DNA from 2 places in the Sphingopyxis sp. SCN 67-31 genome. Region 2 is predicted to be linked to the other one. Evidence: riboswitches for the same ligand, from Rfam matches in the RefSeq annotation. Region 2 holds a riboswitch; the other holds the start of a gene.

Region 1 (4,381 bases), on a different contig from region 2:
ACAACGACCGCGGCACCGGGGTCGCGGCGGCCGAACTCGGCCTGCTCGCGGGCGCCGACCGCGTCGAGGGCTGCCTGTTCGGAAACGGCGAGCGCACCGGCAACACCTGCCTCGTCACCATCGCGCTCAACATGTACACGCAGGGCGTCGACCCCGAACTGGACTTCTCCGACATCGATCAGGTCATCCAGACGGTCGAATATTGCAACCAGTTGCCTGTCCACCCGCGCCACCCCTATGGCGGCGAGCTGGTCTACACCGCCTTTTCGGGCAGCCACCAGGACGCGATCAAGAAGGGGTTCGCGGCGCGCGAGCGGCAGAACGACGACAAGTGGGAAGTCCCTTACCTGCCGATCGACCCCGCCGACCTGGGGCGCAGCTACGAAGCGGTGATCCGCGTCAACAGCCAGTCGGGCAAGGGCGGCGTCGCCTGGGTGCTCGAACAGGACAAGGGGCTGAAGCTGCCGAAGAAGATGCAGACGAGCTTCAGCCACATCGTCCAGGCGGTGGCGGACCAGACGAGCCGCGAGCTGACCGCCGACGACATCTGGACCGCCTTCGAGGGGCATTATCTGGCGGCGGACGGCAAGCGCTTCCAGCTCGTGAGCTGGGCGGAAAGCCAGAGCGGCGCCGACCGCATCTTCGCCGGCAAGCTGACCATCGACGGCGCCGAGCGCAGCATCAGCGGCCGCGGCAACGGCCTGATGTCGAGCGTCGTCGCCGCGCTGGCCGAATCGGGCGGCCCGGCGATGGACATCGTCGATTATTCGGAACATGCGATCGGCCAGGGCAGCAACGTGCAGGCCGCCGCTTATGTCGAATGCCGCACCCCCGACGGCCGCAGCCTGTTCGGCTGCGGTCTCGACACCGATGTCGCGACCGCCAGCGTGCGCGCGATCCTGTCGGCGGCGAACGCGATCTGATCCGGTCGCGGAGGCCGGGGCGGCGCGGGCCGCCCCGGCCTCCGCGCACCCCTTCCCTCTCCCGTCCGCCGCATCCCGGTCACGACTGGCCCGATCGGCGTTTCGCGGTGCGCGCATTTGGTCCTAAGCCGATGCGCGCAGCCGGGGGGCGGCGAAGGAGAAGGACCCGTGAACGCATCCCAGGCCCCGTCCGCCAGCGGCCCGAGCGCGTCCGTCGCGCCCGCCGGGCCGCTCCCCGCCGACGGGGGAAGCAGCGACCTGTTCTGGAGCCTGCAATATTGCCGCGCGAGCGCGCTGTCGCTGACCCGTCTCGAACTGGCGCTCGCCAGCAGCGACCGGCAGCGGATCGTCGAGGCGATCGACCGCCTCCACGCGCTCGACCGCGAAATCGAGCGCAGGGTCGCAAGCCTGCCGCCGCCGCCCGATCCCGACCCCGAGCGCGAGGCGATCGACCGGCACCTCGACCGCGAGAAGATGGCGGTGGCGTTCGAGAAGCTGGCGCTCGCCAGCGGGATCAGCGGCCCCGCCCTCGCATCGCCGCCCGCCTTCGCGGCGCGCACGCGGCCCGAACCCGAGCTTTCTCATGCGGTCGAAGGGCCGCCCTTCGATCGCCGGCGGACCCATATTCTCGCCTCGCACGGCCCGAAGATCGCGCTCCTGCTGGCGATCGCGGCCGCCACCGCCGCGCTGCTGGCGACTGCCTTTTAGGATAGGGCAATCACCACGCCGCGAAACACATATAAAGATTTCTTTATATAGTGCTTGACAGGATCGTCGCGGCGCCTATTCTGCATGCTGTCGAGGTTCTTCGCGCCGGGCATCCGGGGCGGAGCGAAGATGGGAAGCCGGTGCAAAACCGGCGCTGCCCCCGCAACTGTAAGCGGCGAGCGGCGGTCGATCATGCCACTGGTTCGGCAAGGAACCGGGAAGGCCAGACCGCTGCGGCGACCCGCGAGCCAGGAGACCTGCCTCGTCAGATACGTCCTCCGGCGGGGTGCCCGGTCAGGCCGCATGCATGGCTGCGTCCGACCCTTGCCCTGCGGACGCGGGATATCGTGCGTTCGCGTCTGTCCGTCGCCCTTGCCCCCTGCAAGGTGCTCGAAATGACTGTCAGCGTCGCCACTTTAGGCTTTCCCCGCATCGGCCTTCGCCGCGAACTCAAGGTCGCGCTCGAATCCTACTGGTCGGACAAATCGACCCTCGCCGACCTGCACGCCGCAGCCGCTGGCCTGCGCGTCGCCCATTGGGCGCGGCAGAAGGCGCTGGGGGCCGACATCCTGCCGTCGAACGATTTTTCGCTCTACGACCATGTGCTCGACACCTCGGCGCTGATCGGCGCCGTCCCCGCGCGCTACGACTGGGACGGCGAGACGGTCGATACCGATCTCTATTTCGCGATGGCGCGCGGCGCGCAGGGCGATCCGATGCACGCCGGGTGCGGCCACGCCGCCGATACGACCGCGCAGGAGATGACCAAATGGTTCGACACCAACTATCATTTCCTCGTCCCCGAACTCACCGCCGGCCAGACCTTCCGCATCGCTTCGACGAAGATCTTCGACGAATATGACGAAGCGAAGGCGCTGGGGTATCAGACGCGCCCGGTGCTGCTCGGCCCGGTCAGCTACCTGATGCTCGCCAAGGGCAAGGCGGTCGAACCGCTCGCCCTGCTTCCCGCGCTGCTCGACACCTATGCCGAGATTCTCGCGCGGCTGACGAAACAGGGCGCCGAGTGGGTGCAGATCGACGAGCCCTGCCTCGTCCTCGATCTCGACGATGCGCAGCGCGCCGCGTTCGAGCGCGCCTATGCGCGGCTCGCGACGGCGGGGCCACGCCTGATGCTCACCCCCTATTTCGGCGGTCTCGGCGACAATCTCGATCTCGCTGCCGAACTGCCCGTCCACGGCCTCCACCTCGACCTCGTCCGCGCGCCCGAACAGCTCGGCCCGGCACTCGACAAGGTGCGGTCGCACGTCCTGCTGTCGCTCGGCATCGTCGACGGCCGCAACATCTGGCGCGCCAACCTTTCCGACCTTTACTGGCGGCTCAAGGAACTGGCGGCGACGCGCGACCTGATCCTCGCGCCATCCTGTTCGCTGCTCCACGTCCCGGTCGATCTGGCGCTCGAAACCGCGCTCGATCCCGAAATCGCGCAATGGCTGGCCTTCGCGACGCAAAAGATCGAGGAACTCGCCGCGCTCGCCAGGGCGTTGAACGAAGGCGAGGATGCCGCCTTCGCCGCCTTTTCGGCGTCGCGGATGGCCGCGGTCGCCCGGGCGACCTCGCCCCGCATCCACGATCCCGCCGTCGCCGCGCGCCTGGCCGCGCTCGATGCGGACGCCGCGCGCCGGGCCGCGCCCTTCGCCGCCCGCCGCGAGGCGCAGCGCCGGCGCCTTCCGCTTCCCCGCTATCCGACCACGACGATCGGCTCCTTTCCCCAGACGGCGGAGGTCCGCAAGGCGCGCGCCGCGCATATTCGGGGCGAAATCGACGATGCGGCCTATGACCGCTATCTGAAGGTCGAAACCCGCGCCGCGATCAAGTGGCAGGAGGAGATCGGCCTCGACGTCCTCGTCCACGGCGAGTTCGAGCGCAACGACATGGTGCAATATTTCGGCGAACAGCTTGCCGGTTTCGCCTTCACCCGCAGCGGCTGGGTGCAGAGCTATGGCTCGCGCTGCGTGCGGCCGCCGATCCTCTATGGCGACGTGTCGCGCCCGCGGCCGATGACGGTCGACTGGTGGCGCTATGCCCAGGATCAGACCGACCGGCCGGTGAAGGGCATGCTCACCGGCCCGGTGACGATCCTCAACTGGTCGTTCGTCCGCGACGACCAGCCACGCGAAGCGAGCTGCCGCCAGATCGCGCTGGCGATCCGCGACGAGGTGCTGGACCTGGAGGCCGCGGGCGCCGCGATCGTCCAGATCGACGAGGCGGCGCTGCGCGAAGGGCTGCCGCTGCGCCGCGGCGAATGGCCGCATTATCTGGGCTGGGCGGTCGAATGCTTTCGCATCGCGGCCTCCGGCGTGCGCGACGACACGCAGATCCACACCCACATGTGCTATTCGGAATTCAACGACATCCTTCCCGCGATCGGCGCGATGGACGCCGACGTCATCTCGATCGAAACCGCGCGGTCGCAGATGGAACTGCTCGGGGCCTTCGCAAGCTATGCCTATCCGAACGAGATCGGTCCCGGCGTCTATGACATTCATTCGCCGCGCATTCCGGCCGAGCGCGAGATGACCGACCTGCTGACCCTCGCCGGACGGCACCTGCCGCCCGATCGACTCTGGGTGAATCCCGATTGCGGGCTCAAGACGCGCAAGTGGGACGAGGTGCGACCGGCCCTCGTCTCGATGGTCGCCGCGGCGCAGCGGATGCGGATTCGGGAGGCCTATGATGCATGACGAAACCATGCCCGCGGACCAGCCCACGATCCGCGTCACCGCGATGCC
Region 2 (4,381 bases):
TCAGCGCGCCGCGCCGGCCGGCGACGTTGACGAACTGCCGCGCGTGGGTGCTGCCACGGCGAATCTCGCCCCCCAGCGTCACCTCGACCGGCCCCGCGGCATAGTCGAGCCGCGCGAACCCGCCGACGTCGGTCGATTTCTGGTCGATCAGCTGAAAGATCGGGTGAAAGAGCGATTTCGCGTTGACGAAACCCCCGACCTCGAGCGTCGCGGTGCCGAGGTCGAAGCGGGTGCGGTTCTGCAAGCGCAGCGAATCGATGTCGCGTCGCTGATCGCCCGCGATGCTGCCCGCATTGGCGCCGCGCGGGGCGGTCAGCGCCTGCGCCTCGGTCAGCGCGCCCGGCAATTGCTGGCGGATGCGGTTGATGCTCGCATAGAAGCGCGTCGCGACCCCGTCGCCGAGCGTTAGCCCGACATTGCCGTGGAAGCGCAGGCTGCGGCGCCGCGCATGGTCGCGGTCGCCGTCCGACGTGTCGGCGCTGACCGCGCCCCAGGCGTCGACCGGCCCGCTGGCGACGCCCGCCGAAACCAGGCCGCGCAGCAGGCCGAAGCTGCCGGCGTCGCCGCGCAGATAGACGCCGTGGGCGGTGCGCCCGGTCGGAGTCACGCCGTTGATCGCGCCGCCCAGCGTTCCCGAACCGAAGCGCAGCGCATTGGCGCCGCGATAGACTTCGAGATGGTCGAAGAAGATCGGCTCCAGCTCCTGAAAATCACCATTGTCGTCGGCGAGGTTGATCGGCACCCCGTCCTGCAACAGCGTGACGCCGCGCATGTGGAAGCCGCGCGAGAGGCCCGAGCCGCGGATCGCGAGGCGCACCTCCTGCCCATAGCGCGGCTGGAGGTAGACGCCGGGCGAGAAGGCGAGCGTATCGCGCAGCGACACGATCGTCTTGTCGGCATAATCCTGATGCGTGACGACATCGGTGCCGCCGGGGGTCTGCGCCGCGCGCTGCTGCGCGGCGTCGGCGAGCGTCGGCGCGGTGACGATGATCGTCGCCTCCTCGGCGTGAGCGGCGGGGGAAAAGGGCACCGGGGAAAACGACAGGGCGAGGGCGAGCGCCGGCAGGGGCGCCGCGCGGGTAACGGAACGGGTCATGGAAAATCCTTCGCTGAAAATCAGGCAAGGCCGGCGCGCGCGGAAGCGCGGCCGGCGATCGGTCTGAATCAGGCGAAGGCGGGCGGGCCGGTGCTGGGAGGAAGCGGCGAGGCGATGCCCGGCGCGAAGCCGAGCGAGGGGATCGCCAGCGGCGTGGGGGCGGCCGGTGCCGGCGCCGCGGGCAGTGCCGGGGCATCGGGCACGATCGGCGCCACCGCGAGCGCGCCCCACGGGCAATGCTGCTGCCCCTCGCCATCGGGATGATCGCCCGCGGTCTGGACCGGGATGGTCATCGTCCCGCCGGGGTTCGACGGGTCCGAACAGACGCGGACGGTGATCGAACCCCCGGCATCGGGCCCGATCATCCAGCCCGGCGCGACCAGCACCCGCGCGAGCAGCGCGAGAAGCACCGGTAGCAGCAGCCAGCCCGGTCGGCGGAAGGCGGAAAGATCGGCCACGCCGCGCTCCTAGTCCCGGCGGACGGTTCGGGCAAGCGCGCAGGCCCCGCAAAAGCCGATTGCCAAAATATGCCGAGGCGCTATGGGCGGGCGCCGCAAGGGCAACCTTGCATTGATCGCGCCGGTGCCCCGATGGGGCTTAAAAGGGAACGCGGTAAGGGGGTCCGGCCGGGCCTTCGAAACCGGGGCTGTCCCTGCAACTGTAAGCGGCGAGCGCGATGCACCGACCCGGTCCCCGACCGGGTCTGCCACTGGGGCGACCTGGGAAGGCGTGCATCAAGCGACGACCCGCGAGCCAGGAGACCTGCCGGCGCGGGTCGCTCAATGCCTCGGTCCAGGGAAAGGCCAGGGCACGGAGAACTCCGTCGAGCGACGACCCAGCGGCCGGGGCCGCTTCGGGGCACGAAATGCGGGCGCCTTGCGCCAGCCCGCCGCCCGTGCGCCGGTCGATCGCGCACGCGGCTCGGCAGGTCCCCGCCTTCGCTCTCGGCGCATGGGGGACTCCCATGTTGAAATACGGCCTTTCCATCGTGGCGCTGGCGGCGACGTCGCCGGCGCTGGCCCAGACCGGCGATGCCGCCGCCGACCCGCGCCCCGGCGACGCGATCATCGTCACTGCCTCGCGTTCGGGCGAAGGGGTCCGGGCGGACCAGCTCGGCGCCTCGGTCACGGCGATCGACAGCGAAGCGCTCGAACAGCGCCAGACGCGCATCGTTTCCGACGTGCTGCGCGACGTGCCCGGCGTCGCGGTCAGCCGCACCGGCGGCCTCGGCGGCATGACCGATATCCGCATCCGCGGCAGCGAAGCCAATCACGTCCTCGTCCTGGTCGACGGCATCGAGGTCGCCGACCCCTATCAGGGCCAGTTCGATTTCGGCGGTCTGCTCGCCGACCCCGCCGCGCGGATCGAGGTGCTGCGCGGCCAGCAATCGTCGCTCTATGGCTCCGACGCGATCGGCGGCGTGATCCATTACATCACCCTGTCGGGACGCGAGGCGCCGGGCCTGAGCGCCCGGATCGAGGGCGGGTCGTTCGGCACCGTCGCCGGCAGCGCCCGCGCCGCGGGCGCATCGGACAGCTTCGACTATGCGATCACCGGTACCTATTACGGCGCGAACGGCTATCCGACCGCGCGCGGCGGGGTGCGCGACGTCGGGATGCAGACGGTCGGCGCGAGCGCGAAGCTGGGCTGGACGCCGAGCGACGCCTTCCGGCTGAACGCCGTGCTGCGCTATGGCTTCAGCGACGCCGACAACGACGACAGCGAATATGATACGACGAGCCCGCGCTTCGGCTATATCGTCGACAGCCCCGGCGTCCATGTCGAGACCGAATCCTTCCATGCCCTGCTGGCGGCCGAACTGACCGCGCTCGACGGGCGCTGGGTGACCAGCCTGTCGGGGCAGCTTTCCGACACCGCGCGCCACGGCCGCTCCCCCTTCGGGTTGGACTATGGCAGCAAGGGACAGCGCTACAAGGGATCGCTGACCTCGAGCATCCGCTTCGGGACCGATGCGATCGCCCACCGGCTGACCGGTGCGGTCGATGTCGAGCGCGAGGCCTTCCGCACGCTGACGCCGGGCGCCTTTCAGGGAAAGCGCCACACCGACAATCTGGGGCTGGTCGCCCAATATGAGCTGACCGCGGGCGCGCTCTCGCTCGGCGCGTCGCTGCGCCACGACGACAACAACCGCTTCGACGATGCGACGACCTGGCGCGTCCAGGGCAGCTATCGCCTTCCGACCGGCACGCGCATCCGCGGCGCCTATGGCACCGGGGTCAAGAATCCGGGCTATTTCGAGCTGTTCGGCTATATCGACGGCCGCTACATCGGCAATCCCGACCTGAAACCCGAAAAGTCCGAGGGCTGGGAAGCGGGGATCGAGCAGAGCTTCGGCGCCGACGACTGGGCGACGGTCGGGGCGACCTGGTTCGATTCGACGCTGAAGGACGAGATCTTCACCGACTATCCGGCGCCCGACTTCACCGCGACTCCGGCGAACCGCGCGACGACGAGCAAGCAGCACGGCATCGAGGCCTTCGCCAGCGCGCGGCCGCTGCCGCAGCTTCGCTTCGACCTCGCCTACAGCTGGATCAAGGCGCGCGAGAACGGCGCGCCCGAAGTGCGGCGGCCGAAGCATATCGCCAGCTTCAACACCACCGTGTCGAGCAGCGACCAGCGCTTTGCGGGGACCCTGACGCTGCGCTACAACGGCCGCACGACCGACCTCGCCTATATCGACCCCAGCTATGTCCCGGTCGTGGTCGCGATGAAGGACTATGTGCTCGTCAACCTTGGCGCCGATTACCGGGTGACCGATGCCATCTCGGTCTTCGGGCGCGTCGAGAATCTGCTCGGGGTCGACTATGAGGAGGTTTTCAGCATCGCGACGCCGGGCCGGGCCGCCTATGGCGGCGTCCGCCTGCGCTTCTGAGGGAAGAGGAACCCGCTTGACCCCGCACGCCGCCCTGCCCGCGCTCGCGCTGCTGCTCGCCGGCGGCGGCGCACTGTGGGCGCAGCAGGGCGGCCGCGCGGCGCCGGCGACGCCACCGGCCGCGCCGCAGCGCGTCGTGTCGCTCAACCTGTGCGCCGACCAGCTGCTGCTCGCGCTCGCCGACCGCGACCGGATCGCCGGGCTGACGCGCAACGCGACCGACCCCGGCATGTCCGCGGCCGCCGCGGCGGCGCGCGGGCTGCCGCTGATCCGCAACGCCGCCGAACAGATACTGGTCGCGGCGCCCGACCTGATCGTCGGCATGCCCGCGAGCGGCAGCGCGGCGGTCGCGGCGCTGCCGCGCGGCAGCTTTCGGACGCTCGACCTGCCGA

The links. A riboswitch is a leader RNA that binds a small molecule or an ion and turns the genes downstream of it on or off. The one in region 2 is predicted to bind cobalamin.
Region 1: another riboswitch for cobalamin. It lies ahead of metE (5-methyltetrahydropteroyltriglutamate--homocysteine S-methyltransferase); the one in region 2 lies ahead of ABS88_RS12780 (TonB-dependent receptor plug domain-containing protein).

Annotation. Positions count from the first base shown of each region.
Region 1 is NZ_MEFH01000092.1:12,305-16,685, forward strand. It holds gene leuA (2-isopropylmalate synthase) at 1-923, shown strand, start outside; gene ABS88_RS18590 (hypothetical protein) at 1,092-1,631, shown strand; cobalamin riboswitch at 1,708-1,910, shown strand; gene metE (5-methyltetrahydropteroyltriglutamate--homocysteine S-methyltransferase) at 2,027-4,333, shown strand; gene ABS88_RS18600 (acyl-CoA thioesterase) at 4,326-4,381, shown strand, end outside.
Region 2 is NZ_MEFH01000063.1:23,601-27,981, reverse strand. It holds gene ABS88_RS12790 (TonB-dependent receptor family protein) at 1-1,096, opposite strand, end outside; gene ABS88_RS12785 (hypothetical protein) at 1,165-1,554, opposite strand; cobalamin riboswitch at 1,660-1,880, shown strand; gene ABS88_RS12780 (TonB-dependent receptor plug domain-containing protein) at 2,061-3,989, shown strand; gene ABS88_RS12775 (ABC transporter substrate-binding protein) at 4,006-4,381, shown strand, end outside.